DNA from 3 places in the Exiguobacterium sp. FSL W8-0210 genome. Region 1 is predicted to be linked to each of the others. Evidence: riboswitches for the same ligand, from Rfam matches in the RefSeq annotation. Region 1 holds a riboswitch; each other region holds the start of a gene.

Region 1 (7,938 bases):
CTAAGTTGACTTGGAGTTTCAAGTCAGCGAACTTGTAGATCTTGTCTGCCAAACCACTTGTTGAAACCGTGATGTGACGTGCACCGATCGCAAGACCATTGTGGTCCTTGATGACGTTCAAGAAGTCAACCATGTTGTCGAAGTTATCGAACGGTTCACCGATACCCATGACGACGACGTGGCTGACACGTTCTTCGTTACCGACTGCATCGAGGTGATGTTGGACGTTCATGATTTGCTCAACGATTTCGCCTGCTGACAAGTCGCGGCTCTTCTTGATCAGACCACTTGCACAGAAGCTACAGCCGATGTTACAGCCGACCTGTGTCGTAACACAGACAGAAAGACCGTACTTATGACGCATCAGAACCGTTTCAATCAAGTTGCCATCATATAATTTGAAAAGGAACTTGATTGTTCCGTCTGCTGATTCTTGCTTGACCGCTTCTGTCATCGAGTCAATCGTAAAACTCTGATCTAACAACTCAAGGCAATCCTTGTTGACATTCGTCATTTCCGCGAAAGTCGTGACACGTTTACGGTAGAGCCAATCCCATACTTGTTTGGCACGGAATGGTTTGTGCCCTTGATTCGATAACCATTCTGTCATCTGCTCAAGCGTTAATCCATAAATGGATGGTTTATTCATTTCGAAAGACCTCATTTCTTTTTCCAGAACTACAACATTCCTTTATCTTAGTAAAAATCAGCGCGTGACGCAACGTTCAAATCCTAAATGTTCACTTTCTGTAAAGTTTTTGCGCCACTTTCGATCAAATCGACAGACTCCGACGTCCGAATTGAACGACTGCTCCAGTCAAGAACACGAGACAGAGGACAAGTAAAAGAATGGAATGAAGAAGAAAATGATTCGTTCCTTCTAGTAATTGCGTCGTATTGAATAAGGAGAAGACGGATAGATAACGGAGCCACTCCGTCTTGTCACTTAGCTCCGACAGAATCGTCAAGACGATCGATAGAACCAGCACACTACCGGCAAGCGAAAAAGCACGACGTTCTTCGTCAAATAACGTCGCAACGAATAACGTAAAGGCGCCGATCGCCAAGAGTAACAATAGCGCATTGAGCTGAATCCGCCATAAGATGACGTCATTGATCGAAATATCTGTCATCCACCAGTCGGATACCATCAAGACAAGTCCATTCAGTCCTACGAGAACCATACTTGCGATACCCATGACGATCGCGACAGCAAACGTATACGCATTCCGGGTGATCGGGGCTGCGAGATAGACGATCAGCTCTCCGTTGTCGATCGGTCGCGCAACGAGGCGCGCTGCTAATGAGAGCAAGAATAGACTCGCAATGACTTGAAAGATCAATCCATAATAGTTCCCTCCGAGCAGATCCAGTACATTATCGAATCCCGTCACCTTATCGTATTGAAATGCTTTTAAGACTTCTGGAGGTAACGCTTCTAGTTTTGTTTCTAGTAAACCAGTCTTCATCATCGATGGATAAAGCAACGCAAGCATCAATAAGTAGAGACTCGTTCCAATCGCATAAGCAAGCATGGGCTTTCTGACCTGCTTGAATAAAGAGCGGATCAACAATATCACGACGATTCCTCCTCTCCATAATAATGCAAGAAGACCTGTTCTAAATCATCTGCTGACGGACGAATCAGCCGTACATCGTACTGGGTTAAATAAGCGATCGCCTGATTCAAGCTCAGCGTCTCATCCGTTTGAAAACTGACTTCCAGCCGCTTCGGTTCAACACCGACTTGCATCGCGAACTGTGCTGCTTCCACCTCCGTTCGGAAGACGATCGTATACGTCTTTCGACTCGATCGAACCAACTCATGAATATCCGATTCGACGATGATGCGCCCTGCTTTGATTAAAGCCGCTCGATCGCACGATTTTTCCATCTCCGGAAAGTGGTGTGAACTCATCAGAATCGCTTTTCCAGCATGCTTCTCCTGTTCGATCCACTCTAAAAAACGCTCTTGCATCAAAGGATCAAGTCCACTGGTTGGCTCATCAAGTAGATAGACCGGTGCATCTTTCATGAAGCAACCGACAAGTGCCAGTTTTTGCTTCATCCCTTTTGACATCTTGCGGATTTTCGTCTTCGTCTCAAAAGGAAATCGTTTCAACAACAGTTGTCGCCGTGCCGGATTGCTACCGTGTAGTCGTTGCATCAAATCCAGCATGTCTGCTCCCGTCATGTCTCCAGGTAAACTAATCTCCCCCGGCAAATAACCGACCAACTGCTTCACCTCTTTACTTTGCTTCCAGCAATCAAAACCACCGATCGTCGCCCTTCCATCGTCCGCAACCATTAGTCCCATCAAATGTCGGAGTGTCGTTGATTTTCCAGATCCGTTTGGTCCGATGAAACCGAATATCGTACCCGGATCAACTGTAAAACTGACATCGAATATTCCACGCCCCGGCGCAAATTCCTTCGTCACATGCTCCAAACGGATCATCATCCGACCTCCCTATCTTTTATTTCTTTCCTCACTGTATTCATACCCGTTTTGAAGCAGTTTGTTCGGATCAAAGCGATAGATGACGAACCTCTCGTCATGATTTTTTTCATAGAGGTCTCGTAATCGAATCTCATCGATTTGCTCGAATACGGTATGGCGCTCCAGGTACTCCCGGTATTCATCGGTCGGGTAATACAAGATGAGATCAACCGAACGCGGGGAACGTTCGACCGAACTTAAAATGTGATCGATCACTTTCATGAAAATTTGTGAAGAGAATGGATTAAAGAAATAAAACTTATTCGCCTCATCCGGAATGGTATACTGCTCGGCATACGTCTGTTCGAATCGCAAACTTCCGGAACGCCGCTTCCGTCGACTTTGGTATTTCGCCATATTCCGAAGTGCGTCCTCGTAAAATTGTCCATTCATCTCGATTCCGATGACGGAACAGTCGAATCGGTCATGTAAGTAAAAGTTTAAACGCCCTTTCCCACACCCGAAATCGATGACAGTATCCTCTTTTTGAAACGGATAGGTTTCGCATAATTCGCCGAGTGCCGCATAAGGCGTCGGTTCATAGCGATTGTAGTGACTAAACACACCATAAAGGTGTTGCATCTCAATGGTCTCAATTCGTAATCGTTGATCATATTCCTGTTCATTCATCTCTTTTGTTCCTTCTTTCCGGTATTCTTTCCCTCATCGTACTATACTGAAGAAGTACGTTACTCGTTTTTTGAAAGGGGATTTTATGATGATCGTCGTTACGAACCGGATTAAAGTCAAAAAGGGGATGGCTGCAGCTCTCGCTCCTCGTTTTACGCGTCCAAGTGGACTTGATACGATGGACGGATTCATCCGTGTTGAGGTCTTATTGACGCAAAACATCGAAGAACACGATGAAATGAACGTCAACATGTACTGGGAAGATATGAAGAGTTTTCAAGCGTGGCGGGAAAGTGACGATTTCAAAGCGTCACATAGTCGACCTGCGAGTAGTGAGGCAGGAGAATCGCCAATGCTCGGCAGCGAGATTCTGACATATGAAGTCGCTTCGGTCAAAGAACGCGCATGATGCACGAAAAGGACTCGTATCGAGTCCTTTTTTATATACCTATATACAAATAGTGAAAGGGTCGAATTATCACAAATGGTATTATTTGTTATCATAGTGCCATTACAGAGAGAGAGGGTCCTTCATGAATTCATTAACTATATTTGAACAAGCCATTCGTAGCTTACCTGACGATCGTACGTTACGACGTGATGAATTATGGACGGACGATTTTTTATTGCAACAGGAGAACGAGCTGACCGTCTATTACTCTCCGATTGGCGAATACGTCAATACTGAAGCAAAAGTCGTCATCATCGGGATCACACCAGGTTTTGAACAGATGCGAATCGCTTTCGAAGAAGCGACAGATGCCCTTCACCATGGTGTTTCATTAGAAGAGACGGCACGCCTCGTCAAATATACAGCAAGCTTTGCCGGAACGATGCGACGTAACCTCGTCCAGATGCTCGATACACTTGAACTTCCAGCATTGCTCGGAATCGAGACGACGGCTAGCTTATTTCATCAACACCAGGAATTGTTACATCCGACGTCACTGTTAAAGCAACCCGTCTTTTATCGCGAAAAAAATTACTCGGGTCATCAACCGAAGATCAATCGTAGCCCTTTATTGAGGCACTACGCGGAAGAACACTTCGTCGCTGAGATCAATCAGTTACAAAAAACAGCGTTATTAATTCCACTCGGTCGGGTCGTCGAGACGCAAGTCCGTGGATTGATTCATGATGGACGAATCGAACAGCATCAGCTTCTTTCCGGATTCCCCCACCCATCTGGCGCGAACGGTCATCGAAAAAAACAATTCGAGGAAAACCAAGCCTATTTGATGAAACAGCTCATTCAACATTTTGCTGAATAAACAACTTTATCTTAAATTATCAGAATATATGGTTGAATCGCTTCTGAAATACATGATAAAGTGTCCATAAGAACAGAATATGACTATTCTATCGATGAGGTAGAGGCGCGATTTCAATCAGTACTTGGTCCGAGGATGACAACGAAGACGACTACAGGAAAGGTGACATCGCCGAAATGACAGTATGTGTCTAGCATATCGTCGTTGGTCGATTCGGGAAACACCCGATCGATTGCCATACATAACAGTTGTATGGAGCGCTCCAATTCGGCTAAGAAAGACGCATCCAGCGAGGGTGTCGGCTTTGTTGCCGGTGCCCTTGCTTTTTTTGTGCCGCGGGGTCTCATCTTTAAGCCATTTTTAAAGAGGAGGATATTTTTCATGGTCAACTATTCAGATTCCATTATTGCCCTTGTACCTGCTTTACTAGCTATCTTATTAGCCATCTTTACGCGAAAGGTCGTTCTTTCGTTAGGTGTCGGCATTCTCGTCGGTGCCCTGTTACTCCACCGTTTTAACCCGATCGATACGGTAACCTATCTCGGCAAGAACATCTTCAGTCTCTTTTGGGCAGACGGTGCCTTGAACGAGTGGAACGTCTTATTGCTTGTCTTCTTGTTATTGCTCGGCGTCCTTTCCACGCTCATTCAGACATCAGGTGGCGCTCGTGCCTTCGGTGAATGGGCTTCTACTCACGTCAAGACAGCGCGTGGTGCACGCTTAGTTGCCTTCGGACTCGGTATCTTGATTTTCATCGATGATTACTTCAACAGTCTCGCTGTCGGCAACGTCAGTCGTCCGTTAACGGATCGCCGTGGTGTCTCACGTGCGAAGCTTGCCTATTTAATTGACTCAACGGCTGCGCCTGTTTGTGTCATCAGTCCGCTTTCGAGTTGGGGCGCATTCATCATCTCCATCATCGCCGGTATCTTAACGACGCACTCGATTACGGATTACTCAGCGTTTAGTGCTTTCATGATGATCGTTCCAATGAACTTCTATGCGATTTTTGCGTTACTTTTAACACTTTACATCGCTTACTCTGGCGTCTCTGTCGGACCGATGAAACAACATGAACACCGTGCCGCGAAAGGTGAACTTTTTGATGCGTCAAAAGGAACACCGATGGGGATGGCAAAAGAGGTCAACGAACATACGAACGGAAAAGTACGGGATCTCGTCGTTCCAATCGTCGTTCTCGTCATTGCTACGATCAGTGCGTTACTCGGAACAGGTGCTCAGGCACTTGCAGCCGACAATCGCCCGTTTACTTTAATTGGAGCATTTGAGGCAACAGACGTCACACGTTCACTCGTCGCAGGTGTCGTCATCAGTTTAATCGTTGCTTTCCTGATGCTGATCGGACGGAAAATTCCGGGCCGCGATTACCGTGCAAGCATCGTTGCTGGTATGCGTTCGATGTGGCCAGCAGTCGTGATTCTGTTATTTGCTTGGACGATCATTGCTGTTATCGGTGATATGAAAACAGGCGATTATCTCGCAAGCTTCATCAGCAACTCGATTTCTGCTTCGTACTTGCCGTTCTTATTATTCTTGATTGCCGGCTTGATGGCATTCTCGACAGGAACAAGTTGGGGCACATTCGGGATCATGTTGCCAATCGGTGCGGATCTCGTCATGGCTGTCGATGCTTCACTCTTGTTACCGACGCTTGCTGCTGTTCTTGCTGGATCTGTCTTCGGTGACCATTGTTCACCGATTTCCGATACGACGATCCTCAGTTCGACAGGGGCTGGATCCCATCATATCGATCACGTTACGACACAATTACCGTATGCGCTAGTCGGTGCCGTCACTGCGGCAGTCGGTTATTTAGTCATCGGTTTCACGGAGTCTTCGGTCTTCGGTTTCATCGGAGCTCTTGTCACATTCGTACTCTTTGTCGTCGTCTTGAACGTTCTCTCGAAAAAAGGCGAAACCGCTTCGGATTTACAAACGGATTGATGAAACACTTTACGAAAAAAGGCATTGGATGCGCGCATCCAATGCCTTTTTTATATCTATTCGTTTCACACCATCAATAAACACACATCATTCGCGAACGCTACTGGATCCTCGAGTGGGAGTCCTTCGACAAGCAATGCTTGTTGATACATTAGTTTTGTATAGCGCTCGAATTTTGAACGATCGTTTTGATACGCCGTTTCAAGAGACTCGAACACTGCGTGTGACGGATTCAATTCAAGAATCTTGACCGCTTCTACCCCTTCATTATTCGGCATCGCCTTCAGAATTTTCTCCATCTCGATCGAGACAGCGCCGTCCGTCGCAAAGCAGACAGGATGCGATTTTAGACGTGTTGAGGCTTTGACTTCCTTGACTTGCCCACTTAGCACTTCCTGCATGGCTTGGAACATCTCTGCTTGTGCGTCCGTCGTCTCCGCTTCCTCCGCTTCAATCCCTAAATCGCTACTCGTGACCGACTTGAACGTCTTCTCGTTGTACGTCACGAGCATCTGGATCGCGAACTCATCGATCTCTTCCGTGAAGTACAAGATATCATACCCTTTATCACGGACGAGCTCGGATTGTGGTAATTTATCCAGACGATTCGTACTCTCACCAGCGGCGTAGTAAATATGTGCCTGATCTTCCGGCATCGCTGCGACGTATTCTGCGAGTGTGATCAACTTCTTTTCCTTCGCCGAGTAGAAGAGGACCAGATCCTGCACCTGTTCTTTATGCATGCCATAATCATTATACATACCGAACTTCAGCTGGCGTCCGAACGCTTGATAGAATGTTTCGTACTTCGTGCGATCCTCGCGCAGGAGGGCTTCGAGTTGTGTCTTGATCTTACTTTGGATATTTTTCGCGATCAATTTCAATTGACGATCGTGTTGCAGTAACTCGCGCGAGATGTTGAGCGATAAGTCTTCCGAGTCAACCATCCCTTTGACGAAACTGAAGTGATCCGGCAACAAGTCGCTGCATTTTTCCATGATCAAGACACCGTTGGCATAGAGTTCAAGACCCTTTTCAAATTCCTTCGAATAATAATCGTACGGTGCCTGCTCTGGAATGAATAAGATCGATTGATAACGAACAGCACCGTCGACACTGATATGAATGTGTTTCGCTGGTGTGTCGAAACCATAACGCTTCTCTTGGTAGAAGTTCGTATAGTCCTCGTCTGTCAATTCCCGTTTGTTCTTCCGCCAGATCGGCACCATGCTGTTGATCGTCTTGACGACTTCGACCTCTTCCGTCTCGTCACTGCCTTCGATCGGCTGACGTTCGAGTTCCTTCATCTCGATCGGATAACGAATGAAATCTGAATATTTTTTGATGATACTGCGCAAACGATACGTCTCGAGGTATTCGTCATACGATTCTTCTTCCTCGTTCGCCTTGATGTGGAGTGTAATCTCCGTTCCGACGGTTTCCTTGTCGACTTCCTCGATCGTATAACCTTCGACACCACGCGATTCCCATTTATAAGCGACTGCACTGCCGAACGGTTTCGTAACGACAGTGACGACGTCTGCGACCATGAAGGCAGAATAGAATCCGACA
Region 2 (7,938 bases), 2.5 Mb from region 1:
TATGCGAAAGAAAACAACGTGCCGATCCCGATCAACCTCGACAGCCCATACTCAATCGACATGAACCTCTGGGGACGGAGTAACGAGTGTGGCGTCCTAGAAAACCCTTGGACAGAGCCACCGCAAGACGCTTACGCGTTAACAGTAGCGCCAGAAGACGCTCCGGATCAGGCAGAAGAAGTCATCATTGGCTTTGAAGCAGGTGTTCCGGTCTCGATCAACGGAACGACGTATCCACTGGCGAAACTGATCACGGAACTGAACATCATCGCTGGTGCACATGGGGTCGGACGGATCGACCACGTCGAGAACCGTCTCGTCGGTATCAAATCGCGGGAAGTCTATGAGTGCCCAGGAGCAACGGTTTTACTCAAAGCTCACGCTGCACTCGAGACGATTACATTGACGAAGGACGTCGCGCATTTCAAACCACTACTCAGCAAACAATATGCAGAAACGATCTATAACGGTCTCTTCCATGCACCATTGACAAAAGGCTTGAAAGCATTCCTGACGGCGACACAACAGGACGTCACAGGAGAAGTTCGCGTTAAACTGTTCAAAGGAAACGCAACCGTGACAGGTCGTCAGTCCGCTGTCTCACTCTACGATGAGAAACTTGCGACGTATACGAAAGAAGACGCGTTCGATCATGAAGCAGCAAAAGGCTTCATCAAATTACACGGACTTGCCGTTTCGACGCATGCGAGCGTACATCGTCAGGCGGGTGTCACGAAATGACCAAACTCTGGGGTGGACGTTTTACGGAAAGTGCTTCCGCTCAAGCGGAAGCCTTCGGAGCATCGATCACGTTCGATCAAAAATTAGCGAGCGTCGATTTAAAAGGCAGTCTCGCACACGCGCAGATGCTATTTGAACAAGGGATCCTCGCTCAAGACGAGTGGACACAAATCGAGCAAGGACTGAAGCAACTGGAAACGACGTTAGCGGATCATGTGTATACGCTAGCAGATGAAGACATTCACATGAATCTCGAGCGTCTATTGACGGAACAGATTGGTCCGGTTGCAGGAAAACTGCATACGGCACGGAGCCGAAACGATCAAGTCGCAACGGATTTACATCTATGGATGGAACAACATGTTGAAGCGTTGACGACGGCATTACGCGAGCTCCAATCGGTCATCACGGAACAAGCGGAGCAACATATCGAGACGGTCATGCCAGGTTATACGCATTTGCAACGGGCACAACCAATCTCGCTTGCCCATCACTTGCTCGCTTATTTCTGGATGTTCGAACGTGATGTCGAACGGTTGACGGATAATCAAAAGCGGATCCGGAAATCACCGCTCGGGGCAGGCGCGCTCGCGGGGACGACATTCCCAATCGATCGTTTCCGTTCTGCCGAGTTGCTCGGTTTTGAGTCAATCTATCCGAACAGTCTCGACGCTGTCTCCGACCGCGATTTCGTCATCGAATACCTCGGGATCGCCTCTACCGTCATGATGCATCTCTCGCGTTTTTGTGAAGAAATCATCATCTGGGCATCGCAAGAATTTGGCTTCATCGAGTTGTCTGATGCTTTCTCGACAGGGTCGAGCATGATGCCACAGAAGAAAAATCCTGATTTCGCTGAATTGATTCGTGGGAAAACGGGGCGCGTCTACGGCAATCTGATGGGCTTCTTGACGACGATGAAGGCATTACCACTCGCTTACAACAAAGACATGCAAGAGGATAAGGAAGGGGTCTTCGATACAGCAGATACCGTTCTCCAATCCGTTCAAATCTTCACCGGAATGATTGAATCTGCGACGTTTAAGACCGAAGCGCTCAAGAAGGCGACAATGCAAGACTTCTCGAATGCAACGGAACTCGCCGACTACCTTGTAACGAAAGGCATACCGTTCCGGGAAGCGCATGAAATCGTCGGCAAAGCCGTCCTTTACTGTGTGCAGAACGGTTGTTTCCTGAAGGATTTGAACCTCGAGACGTATCAAACGTTCCATCCTGATATCACGGAAGACGTCTATCCGCTCCTCGATCCGGTTCAAGCAGTAGCACGCCGGACTAGCTACGGCGGGACAGGGTTTGCTGCCGTGTCGGAGCAACTCGAACTCGCGAAACAGCATCTTGCGAATTGACGAATTTTGAAAAAAAACAGTCAAATGACTGGATTTAACAAAAGATGTCTGCTATAACTGTAACTAACAACCGACAGATAGAGGCGCGGATGACATGAGTAGCATCATTCTTGAAGGCAAGCATGCCGAATGATGTGAAAGGGGAAGTCCGCCGAAGTGAACGAGAAGATGCTTCTTCTTGTTTGCTGGTACAACGGTTAAGATCCGTTGTACTGCCGAAACCGATGTTTCGGAGCGCTATCTTACGTAAAAGAACGAATGACTTTGTCTTCGTTTGTCCGATCGTGATAACGACGGGCCGTAGGAACGCTCCTACCGGCCCGTCGTTTTTTTCTGTATCGGGACAAAGGAGATAGGATTGTGACAACTGTACTTAAATTTGGTGGAAGCTCGGTTGCGACTGTCGAACAGATTCAGTCTATTGCGAATTATTTGAAGAGTCGCGCAGCCGAAGGTGAAAAACTCGTCGTCGTCGTTTCGGCGATGGGCAAGATGACAGATTCTTTGATCGCTCAGGCGCAAGCCATCACGGATCGCCCCGAGCGAAGAGAACTCGATCGACTGCTTGCCATCGGAGAAGAACAGACGATTTCATTACTCAGCATCGCCCTCAACTCACTCGGCGTCAAAGCGTTATCGCAAACAGGCGCTCAAGCGGGAATCAGTACGATGGGATTGCATACGAAAAGTAAGATCAAACAGATTGATGGAAATCTATTACGACAAAAACTCGAAACATATGATGTCGTCATCGTCGCTGGATTCCAAGGTGTCAACGAACTCGGTGATGTCACGACGCTCGGACGTGGTGGATCGGATACAACGGCTGTTGCCCTTGCGGCAGTCCTTGATAAACGGTGTGAAATCTACACGGATGTCGACGGTGTCTATACAGCTGATCCGCGAATCCATGCCGCCGCTCAACCGATTCCACATATCTCGTATGATGAGATGATGGAAATGAGCGCCCTCGGGTCGAAGGTCATGGAAATGCGAAGTGTCGAACTAGGAAAAAAATACGGCGTACACATCTTCGTCGGGAAAACACTTGAATCGAAAAGGGGAACATGGATCATGGAAGCGACGGAAACAATGGAACAAAAAGCGGTGACGAGTGTCAGTGTGACGAAGAACGTCTTGACGGTATCAATCAAACACGTACCGCAAACGAATGCAGCAGTAGCCGATATCTTCGAACTGTTATCCAATCGCCACGTCAACATCGACATGATCAGTCAAACGACGTTCGACAGTGACATTTTCTTATCGTTCTCATGTCCACTCGATGAGGAAGAGTTCCTCGATGAAGCATTGAAAGACATCATGGATCGCTTCACGACAGTCAAGGTCGATCGCCATAATCAACACGCGAAATTATCTGTCGTCGGAATCGGGATGCGGGATGCAACAGGTGTCGCTTCGAAATTGTTCGCAATCTTCCGAGCAGAGAACATTCCGTTCTATCAAGTTACGACTTCAGAAATCAGCATCTCATACACGATTGCACAAGCAGATATTGAACGGACGGTTGCAGCGATTGCAAACGCGTTCGAGTTATAAGGAGGAAAACAGGATGTATCATGTAGCCGTCATCGGAGCAACCGGCGCCGTCGGTCAAAAAATGTTACAAGTACTAGCCGAACTGGACTTCCCGGTCAGCCGCCTGTCCGCTTACGCTTCTGCTCGTTCAGCAGGGAACACGGTACAGTTCAAGGGAGAAGATATTACGATCCAAGCGCTGACGCCAAACATCACGGAAGACGGGATCGATGTCGCGTTGTTCGCAGCGGGCGGAACGATCAGTGAGCAATATGCCCCGTTACTAGCTGAAAACGGAACACTCGTCGTTGATAATTCAAGTGCCTTCCGGATGCAGGAGACGATTCCACTCGTCGTGCCAGAAGTCAATCCGCAAGCGATTCAAGCAACGGACCGCTTGATCGCAAATCCGAACTGTTCGACGATTCAATCCGTCGTCGCCTTAGCACCGCTCCAGTCACTGGGATTCGAGCGTGTCAACTATACGACGTATCAGGCCGTATCCGGTTCTGGTCAAAAAGGAATCGAGGATCTGGCACGTGGAGCACGCGGAGAAGAGCCCGTCAATTATCCGCATCCGATTCACGATAACATCTTGCCACATATCGATGTGTTCCTTGAGAACGGCTATACGAAAGAAGAGCAGAAGATGATTGACGAAACACGGAAAATCTTCAATCTTCCAGCACTACCAGTCAGCGCGACATGTGTGCGTGTTCCAGTCACGAATTCTCACTCGGTTGCGATCAACGTCACGTTTACGCAGTCGACGACGGTTGCAGCGATCCGTGAAGCACTTGAAGGCGCACCGGGCGTCGTCCTCATCGATGATGTCGCGAATACGCGTTATCCGATGCCACTCAATGCAAGTGGTACGGACGACGTCTACGTCGGTCGGATTCGACAAGATGATAGTCTCGCGAACACGTTCCATCTCTGGTGTGTAGCCGACAACATTCGAAAAGGTGCCGCCTCGAATGCCGTACAAGTCGCACGCCAAGCAATCGAACAGTCGATTCATTCATAAAAAAGGAGGAGTTCTTCATGTTCAAAGGAGCAGGTACAGCGCTCGTCACACCATTTAATGAAGCAGGCGAGTTGGATTTACACGTATTTGAACGCTTAATCGAGCAACAACTCGCAGCAGGAATTCAGGCACTTGTCGTTGGAGGGACGACAGGAGAAGGATCGACACTGACGAACACGGAATTCGAACAACTCCTGACGACTGCCGTTCAAATCACGGCAGGACGAGTACCCGTCATTGCCGGAACGGGTTCGAACAACACGGCAGCAACAATCGAGAAGACGTTACTCGCAGAGCGCCTCGGTGCGGATGCAGCGATGCTCGTCACACCGTACTACAATAAAACATCGCAAGCGGGTCTCGTCACACACTTCACGGCGGTCGCTGATGCAACCGAATTACCGATCATGCTGTACAACGTTCCGTCGCGGACAGGCGTTGCGATCGCAGTCGAAACAGCAGTGACGTTAGCACGTCATCCACGAATCCAAGCCTTTAAGGAAGCGAGTGGAGATGTCAGCTTCATGGGTGAACTGATGGCGGCGATTCCGGAAGACTTCGCGGTCTTCTGTGGAAATGATGATCAAATCCTGCCGTACATGGCATGGGGCGCACAGGGTGTTATTTCAGTTCTCTCTAACCCGTACCCAGCAGAGACACAAGCACTTGCTGAGGCGTTACTCGCACAAGATCTTGTCACGGCTCGCCGGATTCAGGCAGACTTGTTACCGGTCATCGGTGCCTTGTTCAGTGACGTTAATCCGATTCCAGTCAAAGCATCGCTTGAAGAACTCGGCTTTGCTGTCGGTGCGCCACGCTTGCCGCTCGTCCGTCAATCGGAAGCAGGACACGCCCACTTACTCGAAACGATGCGGGCTTACAAAGGAGTGGTTCGATGAAACTCGCGTTACACGGTTATGGGGCGACAGGACAATACGTCGTCGAACTCGCACCACAAAGTGTCGTGGCGATCGTTGACCGGACGAAGTCATCCGATACGATCGCTTCATATGCCGAGCTAACGGAGATGTCAGAGACGGTCGATGCGATCATCGACTTCTCGCATCCGAGTTTGCTACCGGATCTGCTCGCATACGGGCTGGCGACAAAAACACCACTCGTCATCGCGACGACTGGTTTTTCTGAAGCGGAACTGGCATCGATCAAGGACGCTGCAAAAGAAATTCCGATCTTCCAGTCGTACAATATGTCGTACGGCATCGCGATGGTGCAGCAACTGCTGAAGACACTCATACCACTAGCAGGAGCGTATGACATCGAATTGCTCGAGAAACATCACAACCAAAAAGTCGATGCGCCAAGCGGAACGGCTGAGTTGTTATTGCAAACGATTCAGACGGCACGTGACGTCACACCGGTATATGATCGGTCACAGACACGGCAAAAGCGCGAGACGAACGAGATCGGGATGCACGCGATGCGCGGTGGAACGATCTTCGGAGAACACGAAGTCTTATTCGCAGGTGTCGACGAATTGATTGAAATCAAACATACGGCGTTATCGAAAAAAGTATTTGCTTCTGGTGCGATCAAAGCAGCTGAGGCACTCATTCAAAAAACAGCGGGACTCTATACATTAGAGACGCTCTACACACAGGAGGATTCACATGTTACTCACTGATGCTTACGAAATTGCTAAATTCATTAAAGATGCTAAAAAACAAACACCGGTAAAACTGTACGTCAACGGCGATTTGGCGGGCTTGACGATCGAAGGCGCTACTGCATTCGGATCAGATGAATCAAAGATTTTCTTCGCGGATGCAGGACTTGCGGCTACTTTCTTAGAAAAGTATTCAGATCGCATCACGGATGTTCACGTGGAGTATGACCGTCGCAACAGTGCGGTACCAATGCTTGATACACGTCACTTGAATGCGCGCATCGAACCAGGTTCATGGATTCGTGATCATGTCGTCATCGGTGATAACGCGGTCGTCATGATGGGTGCCATCATCAATATCGGTGCATCAATCGGAGATGGTACAATGATTGATATGAACGCTGTCGTCGGTGCACGTGGGACGATCGGGAAAAACGTTCATGTCGGCGCAGGTGCCGTGGTCGCGGGTGTCCTCGAACCACCTTCAAAAACACCTGTCATCATTGAAGACGGTGTCTTGATTGGTGCAAATGCAGTCATTCTTGAAGGCGTCAAAGTCGGCAAAGATGCCGTCGTCGCTGCTGGTAGTGTCGTCACAGAAGACGTACCTGCTGGAAGCGTCGTTGCCGGAACACCTGCACGTGTCATCAAACAGAAAGATGCGAAAACAGAAGAGAAGACGCAATTGGTGGATGATTTACGTTCACTCTGATTGACGTCGAAGAGGAGGAAAACACATGGCAGTGGATACACAGTATGGAGAAGCAATTTGGTTAGATGGAGTCTTTCATGATCCGAAAGATGCGAACACGAGCGTCATGTCACATGCGATTCACTACGGTAGTGGATTCTTTGAAGGAATTCGTGCATACGCGACACCGGACGGACCGGCGATTTTCCAATTGAAGGAACATATCGAGCGTCTCTTCCGCAGTTGTGCGTATTACCACGTCACGATTCCGTATACGGTGGATGAACTCGTTCAGGCGACGATTGATCTAGTTGCGAAAAACGGATTCGAATCTTGTTATATCCGTCCATTCGTGTTCCTCGGTACGCCATGGCAAGCATTGATGGCGAAAGATACGACGGTTCATGTCGGCATCTCTTGCTGGGAGCTTGGGGAATACTTCGATAAAGGCGCTGGCATTCGTGCCAAAGTCGCATCATACCGCCGCGTCTCATCAACGATGATGCCGATGCAAGCGAAAGCGGCTGCGAACTATATGAACTCACAACTCTTAAAAGGTGAAGCGATCCGTGATGGATTTGATGAAGCTATCGCGCTCGACATGAACGGTAACGTCAGTGAAGCGAGTGTTGCGAACCTCTTCCTTCTTAAAAACGGAACGATTCATACACCGTCACTTGATTGTTCAGTACTCGACGGTATCACACGCCAAGTCATCATCCGTTTGGCACAAGATCAAGGCTATCCTGTCGTCGAACGTCACATCGGACGCGATGAGTTATATGTCGCAGATGAGATCTTCTTAACAGGAACAGCTGCTGAAATCACGAGTGTCGGTGAAATCGATCATATCTCGATCAACGGCGGAACACGGAACGTCGCAGATGAGTTGCTCGATCTTTACCGTCAAGCCGTCACAGGTCAATTGCCGCAATATGCGGATTGGTTG
Region 3 (7,938 bases), 2.8 Mb from region 1:
TGACGAAGTAAATCGCCGCAAAGACAAGAAGAAGTCCTCCAAACGAATACCAGATGTTATTCAAACGATAAATCATTTGGTACAAGGCAAGCGTCACAAGCAATAATGCGATCGGTAGGAAGGCACGCTTAAAGTGGTACCAGTAATTCAAGAAGATCGCCTCCTGTTTTTCTTTCATCTTACCTGATATGTCATGCCTTCTGCGAGAGGATTATTCGACTTGACGGTACTCTTCTTCGAGATAGGTCCGGTACTTCGCCTCCCAAGCGTTTAGCGACACACGCCATAATACGATCGTCGCAATGACAAGTCCTAACGTGACCTGCCAGAACCAACTCGACACGACACCTGCTGTCGAAGCCAGTCCGATCTTTGAAAACAGAACGTACGTCCAAATGATTGATGTACATAATAGGATCGATACTGGAATCGCGAACTTCCATGGAGTGAGCTCGACAGACTGTCGTCGATTGACCTTTCTTGACTGGACGGCTGGGTAACGATACCCCATGAATACCATGAATAGCACTTCAATCACGAGTAGAATACCGTATCCATGAATATAGCTAATGCCATGATCCCAGCCGAACAGTTGTTTGAAACCGAAGACGAATAAGTAATACGCGAACACGTGAAAGACAATGACGATTTTCGCCGCAATCGCCGGAATTCGTTTCATGAAAATCCCCATTAATACGATGACGAGAATCGGAATGTTGAAAAATCCTGTGAATTGTCGGATCAAACTCCATAAGCCGTCCGGCGCGTACATCAAGAATGGTGCGATGACGAAAGAGATTAAAGCAACGATCGTTCCGAACCATTTACTGACACGAATCAAATGTTCGTCACTCGCCTCTTTCGCAAACACCGGCTGATAGATATCGAGGACGAAAAGTGTCGCAATACTGTTTAGCAACGAGTTAAACGAACTGAAGACAGCTCCGAGTAAGACAGCCAAGAAAAATCCCATCAGCGAGACCGGCAGTAACTCCGTAATGAGTCGAGGATAAGATAAATCACCGCTCGTTAGTGTGTTCCCATACAAGTGATAGGCAATGATCCCAGGAATCAGCATGAAGATTGGAACTAATAACTTCAAGAATCCTGTCATGAGAACGCCCTTCTGTCCTTCCTTCAAATCTTTTGCCCCGAGCACACGTTGAATGACATATTGATTGAGTGACCAATAAAATAAGTTCGCAAATAGGATACCCGTGAAAATCGAGAAGAACGGAACGGCATCGGTTGAACTTCCAATTGCGTTCAGCTTCTCCGGTTGCACAGTCGCAATCGTCTTCATCCCTTGAAGTAAATTCCCGTTACCCAGTGTGATAAAGCCGAGTACCGGAACTAGGAATCCGACGAAGACGAGCCCAATCCCGTTCAAGGTATCTGAGACAGCCACCGCACGTAGTCCTCCAAAAATCGCATAAATTGCTCCGATGATCCCAACGATCCAGACGACTAACCAAAGGGATTGCGTATAACTAAGACCAAATAGTTCCGGAACATCGAACAGCTGCAAGACAGCTATCCCACCTGAATAAAGCATCGAAGGAATCGTGACGCACATATATCCAAGCAAAAAGAGTAAGACTGTCATCCGGCGCACCGTCTCGTCATACCGGTGACTTAAGTATTCCGGTAACGTCGAGATCCCAAGCCCGAGAAACTTCGGGAGCAGATAGATGGCCATGATAATCGCAGCAAATCCTGCCGTGACTTCCCACGCCATGCTCGACATGTTTCCCATGAAGGATTGCCCGTTAAGTCCAATTAATTGTTCTGCCGACAAATTCGTCAGCAGTAGCGATCCGGCAATGAAAACGCCACTTAATCCTCGTCCGGCTAAGAAGTATTCATCGACGCCTTGTGTTTTCCCACGCGTCAATCGATAGGATATGTAGGCAACGAGCAACATGAAAAACGCTGCAGAACCTAATGTGAAAAATAATTCAGATGTAGTCATGCGTCTTCCCCCTATTCTTTATTCATATTTCTATTTTTGAATACTTATTCATTGATTCCTTTTTTATACTTTTTCAAAACTATATTTTAGAAAACGTTTTCATTTAAGGGAATAAAAAACCACCTTCATTTATAAAAGGTGGTTCCGATTGCAGAAAAATGGGCTGACTCAAAAATGACTCGTCTTCACGCCCTTTCCTCAGGCGAGACACAAGCCAGTTTTCCCGCTTCATTCAAGCAGGAAAACGGGTCTTGTTTGTCTCTGACAGCGCAAAATTGCGCTTTTTCCTGTAGGAGTGGCGGCGTGTAACGTGTCCTTCTTCTTTATACCCGGAAGGAGAATCGAAAAAGCGTTTTGTTCACTCGACATCGCTTCCTAGGGAAAAACAAGCAAGAGCGACCCTGCAGCGAAGCGAAGCGGCGCGATGCTTGTCCCAGGAAAACGATTCGAAACGAACAAAAAAGCGCAATCTTTCTCACCAGACTCATCAGAGAAAAATTGCACTTTGTCTTCAATCTCAATCACCTTCATTTATAGAAGGTGGTTCACACATTATGATTGACGTGGATGTTCCTGGAAGTCCATCTCGTCATAACGAACGATTGACGTCCGGTTTTTGAATTTATGTCCTAACCAAAAGGCAAGGAATAATGGAATACCAACATACGTTGCGGCAATTCCGACCCAATCAATTTGATCCGCGAGGAATGCGGCATAGTTTTGACCGACGATGACGAGGAAACAAAGACCAAAGGCGAACAGCGGACCGAATGGGAATGCTGGTGCAACATATGGTAAGTCTTTCAACGAGTGACCTTGCGCAAGGAATCCTTTACGGAAACGATAGTGACTGATTGCAATCCCGAGCCATGCGATGAAGCCTGTCATACCGGAAGCATTGAGTAACCACAAGTAGACTTGTCCACCAAACATTGACGTCAAGAAGCAGAGCGCACCGACTGCTCCTGTTGCGAGCAAAGCGTTACGCGGTACACCGTTTTTCGATACTTTCGCGAACAACTTCGGTGCATCGCCTTGGCGAGCAAGTGTATAAAGCATCCGAGTCGAAGCATACATACCTGAGTTTCCGGCAGATAGAACAGACGTCAAGATGACGGCGTTCATGAGTGCTGCTGAGAAGGCAAGACCCGCTTTTTCAAAGACGAGCGTAAACGGACTAACCGCGACGTCCGTAATGTCATTGGAAACCAAGTTCGGGCTCGTATATGGAATGAGCATTCCGATGACGAAAATCGCGAAGACGTAGAAAAGCAAAATACGCCAGAAGACTTGTTTGACTGCTTTTGGAACATTCTTTTTCGGATCTTCCGATTCACCCGCGGCAATCCCGACCAGTTCCGTTCCTTGGAAACTGAATCCGGCAACGAGAATGATACCGATGACGGCAGGAATTCCACCAACGAACGGCGCATCGCCAAGAGCAAAGTTTTTAAAGCCAACCGGTGGCTCCGATGTAAAGACACCAAAAATCATCGCAACACCGACGACTAAGAAGACGATGACGGTGACGACTTTAATCATCGCAAACCAATACTCCGCTTCTCCGAATCCTTTAACGGAGAAGTAGTTCAAGCCAATCATGAGTAAGAGGAACAAGGCACTGAAGTAAAACCCAGGAACGTCCGGGAACCAGTACGTCATGACGATTTGTGCTGCGACGAGTTCGACTGCGATCGTGACTGCCCAGTTGTACCAGTAGTTCCAGCCAAGTGCAAAGCCGAATGATGGATCGACGAATTTCGTTCCATAGGTCGAGAAGGATCCAGCGACCGGCATATACGCTGCCATTTCACCAAGACTTGTCATGAGGAAGTAGACCATCAGACCAACGATTGCATACGATAGGAGCGCCCCACCTGGTCCTGCTGCTGCGACGGAAGCACCGGACGCAATGAAGAGTCCTGTTCCGATCGCTCCACCGATGGCGATCATTGACATATGACGGGCTTGTAATCCACGTTTTAATCCTTCTGCTGTCGAATCTGTTGTTTGTTTCACATCTAGATTGTTCATTTCGTTCGCTTCTCTCTTTAATAAATTTTTGAGAGGACACTTTTTGAATGAAAAAACAAAAAGCGCCCTCATCTTCCAGATGGAAGATGAGAACGCAACATAATAAAATGGATGCGCCTCATTCTACCGTCGTGAAAGATAGCTCTCCACAAGTGAGTGATACCCGACTTGTGACAGTATTAGACCTATTCGACCTAATCCCAATCGATCATCTTCAAAGCGATGATTGATTTCGGCAATTCTTCCTTTCAGGTCACTTCATTTGTCGCTTGACGACATCCATAACCGTACTCTTAAGAACTGCAACCTCCATCCCACTGGTTGAGTGAGAACTGAATTAAATTAGTTATTACTACGCCATATTACACAAACCGCCACGAAATTGTCAATTGCCTTTTTTGAATCTGGGGTAGTATATGGTAAAAATCCGATATGTTTAGTACACTAAATGATAGAAGTCCACTGAGAGAAAGGATGCTGCTTGCATGCCACAGGAACGTGATTTGCTGACTTACCGACTCGAGGAACAAATGCGTGTCATTCTTCGTACCCTGCGACGTGAACTTAATCGACTATTTGAAGGAACAGCAACCCGAAGCGAATTTTTCATCTTACGGAGTCTTTCAGAAAACGGTCCCCAGCGTCCGACACTTCTTGCGGAACAATTTGAGCTGGCGACGAGTCAAGTCACTGCTTTAACGGATAAGCTCTATAAACAAGGATATGTCACACGGACGCGTTCGACGGAAGATCGTCGCTCGATTGTCCTTGCTTTGACGGATGACGGAGAGCGTGCTTTTCGGGAACTCGAGGTCGTCCGAAGAAACTATTTACAAGATCGCTTCGGAACTTTAACAGAAGAAGAACTGGAAACGATGATTCGCGTCTTCGATAAGATTTTACTGACGATGGATGAGGATACGCTCACTTCGTCTTCATAAAAAACGGTAGATTAGACTGACCTAGCAATATGAGACACATATAAAACACCTTGATTAGGCTGCCTGTACACCGTATTTTTTCGGTGTCAGGTAGCCTAATTTTTCTTGGATTCGTTCTTCGTTATAGTAATTTAAGTAATTAGTAACGCGTTCAGAGACCTCATGGTCTCTTAGTGAATTAAATTTGACGTACTGGAATTCCTCGGACTTTAAATTAGAGTGGAACGATTCGATAACTGCGTTGTCCCAACAGTTTCCTCTACGAGACATGCTGCTTGTTAGGTGATTCCTTTTAACGAATTCTTGAAAGGCGTATGACGTATAGACACTTCCTTGGTCCGAATGAAGGATGACCCCTTCGGGATAGTTTCGATTCTCAAGCGCTATCTTCAACGTATCAATCACAAGAGACGTTTGTTGATGCTCGTATAACTTGTATGCGACGATTTCGTTATTAAAAAGATCCATGATGGTGGAAAGATATTTCGTCGTGCTGCCGTATTGGATATAGGTGATATCCGTCACCCACTTTTGATTCGGTTTACTTGCTGTGAAATCGCGCTTGATGAGATCCGGTACCGTTATGATGCGCTCACCTTGAGACTTCCATCTTCGCTTCGGCTTGATCCGACATTGGAGATGGTGTTTTTGCATGATTTTCTGTACGGTATTCCGATTGGCTTTTAACTGATAGATTTGCTGTAATAATGCCTTTATTTTTCGATGTCCATTCCGATACTTCGTCTGTTTACTTAGTTCAATGACGGTTTTTTCGAGCACCGAAGGTGCTTTCACAGATTCCTTAATCCAACGGTAATAGCTTGCTCTTGGTACATTCAAAGCGCTAAGAATGGCGGTGATTGTATACTTTCTCCGAAGAAACTCTACAATTTTTAAGACTACTTCTTTCTCAACTCTCTTTCGATTTCCATGTACTTTTTTAAGATTTCATTTTCCATCTTCAGATGTGACATTTGTCGTTCTCTCTTGTCATCCTCACTCGCAGAATCTGGACCATGTCCATAGGTATATTGTTTACCGATTGGCTGATCAAATCGATAATGTTCGTTAGAGCGATACCATCTCATCCATGTTTTGATTTGAGATTCATTTTTGATTCCGTACTTCTCCATGATTTCTCTCGTCGTTAACTTACCACTCAGCTTATCTTTGACTACTGCCCATTTCACTTCACTTGAATATACGTTTTTGCCCATGCAAAAACACCTCCGATGTTAGTACTTTTTAAAAGTGTACCACTCCGAAGGTGTTTTATATTGTCTCAAAATTTTAGGTTAGCCCAGATTTTCTACCGTTTTTTATGTTTTATCTAAACATTTACCTCTGTCTAACCGTTACCTAGATGAGTATACTGGAGTATATATATGGAAATCTGTTAGCTGGGGAGTTGGGAGGATTTGTTGTCCATCATGAATCAATTCATCATTAACTTTTGTCTACTGTTCACGACGATTACTCTCTTATTCTTACCATTTCGGAATCGACCACGTATTTCGCTGAACTCCAGCTGGAGTACACGCCTCATATTGGGAAGTGTCTGTGGTCTGATTGCAGTTTTGTTGATATTCAATGGTATTCAGATCGATGTCGCCCGTGTGGATTTACGAATCATCCCAGTCGCGATCGCTATGCTATTCGGTGGTTTCCCGAGCGCCATCGTCGCCGGTATAATGATCATCGGGACACGTTACTTTTTGACACCCGTCGATCAAATGGAGGGTTTTTATCTGTCCACACTGATTATCGTCTTAATCATTACGACGATCGGAATCGTACGTCGATTCGTTCATGTCTCGACACGCCATTTTCAATTATTGGTGTCAATTGGTGTTCTCTATTCGTTACCTGCCATCTATATCCTGACAAACAGTTGGTCGACATTCTTTAAAATTTCAATCGCTTATATCTTCTTTAATCTATTAGCTGGCTTTGTTGCTTTTCGACTGCTGACGGAATTACGCCGTCACTTCGAAAACATTCAGTATCAACAAAAACTAGCGATGACGGATGCTTTGACCGGACTTGCCAATCGGCGCCGTCTCGATGATTCACTGTCACTTGTCGGTTCAACGGATCAAGGGTATTCACTTGTCTTGATTGATATCGACTTCTTCAAGCACGTCAATGATACATATGGTCATGACGCCGGAGATGATGTCCTACGTCAACTCGGCATGACTCTCGCTTCCTTGACGCGTCCAGACGACCTCGTCGGACGGTACGGTGGTGAAGAATTTTTAATCATCTTACCAAGTACTTCGGCGAAAGAAGCGCAAAAAATAGCAGAACTAGCTCGGCTGACGGTCGCACGTAACCTGTTCTCGACAGCAGATGTACCTGATCTACAAATTACGATCTCAGTTGGGATTTCACATTCCAGTGGTTCGCATACGTCACTTGAAGCATTACAACAGGCAGATAAAGCGTTGTATTATTCAAAAGAAAGTGGACGGAATCGGAGTACGATCTATACGAAAGAACTCGCATTCCGACAGGCTTAAACTGATTGGACACTTCCGCAGGGAAGTGTCTTTTTTACGTCCTCATTCCGTCTCTTTAGGAAAACCGATACTCTCAACCGTTCCAAAGACGATCATCCGGCTCAATTGCTCCGCCATATATGCGGATGAATATGGCCGACCGTTTCGTAACCAGGAAATCAATAATCCTAACTGTCCACCAATGACATAGTTCAGTAACAAATCCCGATCGACGAAAGTCGCATCCTCTGCGACTTGGGATCGAAAGACGAGGCGATAATTTTCTTTCAATGTATCAAGAAAACGAGAGATGAACGTTTTGATCGGTCCTTGAACGAGCATCGTCTGATAGAATAATTCATTTTCTTCAATGTGAATGAACAAACGAGCAAAATAATGACTCACCTGCTCGACTGTCGGAAATACGGTGCCTGTACCTGTAATCCGAATCGCTTGTTCGAGCGCCATCATCTGTTCCTCAACGATTTGG

What was found. Region 1 has a riboswitch for lysine ahead of MKY22_RS15800 (Na+/H+ antiporter NhaC family protein). Riboswitches for the same ligand answer to the same signal wherever they lie in the genome.
Region 2: another riboswitch for lysine. It lies ahead of MKY22_RS02745 (aspartate kinase); the one in region 1 lies ahead of MKY22_RS15800 (Na+/H+ antiporter NhaC family protein).
Region 3: another riboswitch for lysine. It lies ahead of MKY22_RS01295 (amino acid permease); the one in region 1 lies ahead of MKY22_RS15800 (Na+/H+ antiporter NhaC family protein).

Annotation. Positions count from the first base shown of each region.
Region 1 is NZ_JBBOUK010000001.1:3,039,503-3,047,440, forward strand. It holds gene rlmN (23S rRNA (adenine(2503)-C(2))-methyltransferase RlmN) at 1-649, opposite strand, end outside; gene MKY22_RS15775 (ABC transporter permease subunit) at 774-1,580, opposite strand; gene MKY22_RS15780 (ABC transporter ATP-binding protein) at 1,577-2,458, opposite strand; gene MKY22_RS15785 (methyltransferase) at 2,471-3,130, opposite strand; gene MKY22_RS15790 (heme oxygenase) at 3,219-3,539, shown strand; gene MKY22_RS15795 (hypothetical protein) at 3,664-4,401, shown strand; lysine riboswitch at 4,494-4,672, shown strand; gene MKY22_RS15800 (Na+/H+ antiporter NhaC family protein) at 4,783-6,366, shown strand; gene htpG (molecular chaperone HtpG) at 6,432-7,938, opposite strand, start outside.
Region 2 is NZ_JBBOUK010000001.1:521,345-529,282, forward strand. It holds gene MKY22_RS02735 (argininosuccinate synthase) at 1-741, shown strand, start outside; gene argH (argininosuccinate lyase) at 738-2,108, shown strand; lysine riboswitch at 2,179-2,356, shown strand; gene MKY22_RS02745 (aspartate kinase) at 2,469-3,668, shown strand; gene MKY22_RS02750 (aspartate-semialdehyde dehydrogenase) at 3,682-4,674, shown strand; gene dapA (4-hydroxy-tetrahydrodipicolinate synthase) at 4,692-5,573, shown strand; gene dapB (4-hydroxy-tetrahydrodipicolinate reductase) at 5,570-6,316, shown strand; gene dapD (2,3,4,5-tetrahydropyridine-2,6-dicarboxylate N-acetyltransferase) at 6,303-7,010, shown strand; gene MKY22_RS02770 (branched-chain amino acid transaminase) at 7,036-7,938, shown strand, end outside.
Region 3 is NZ_JBBOUK010000001.1:222,557-230,494, reverse strand. It holds gene MKY22_RS01305 (hypothetical protein) at 1-178, opposite strand, end outside; gene MKY22_RS01300 (solute:sodium symporter family transporter) at 212-1,972, opposite strand; gene MKY22_RS01295 (amino acid permease) at 2,525-4,006, opposite strand; lysine riboswitch at 4,138-4,326, opposite strand; gene MKY22_RS01290 (MarR family winged helix-turn-helix transcriptional regulator) at 4,492-4,947, shown strand; one part of gene MKY22_RS01285 (IS3 family transposase) at 5,002-5,888, opposite strand; one part of gene MKY22_RS01285 (IS3 family transposase) at 5,888-6,164, opposite strand; gene MKY22_RS01280 (diguanylate cyclase) at 6,378-7,469, shown strand; gene MKY22_RS01275 (TetR/AcrR family transcriptional regulator) at 7,512-7,938, opposite strand, start outside.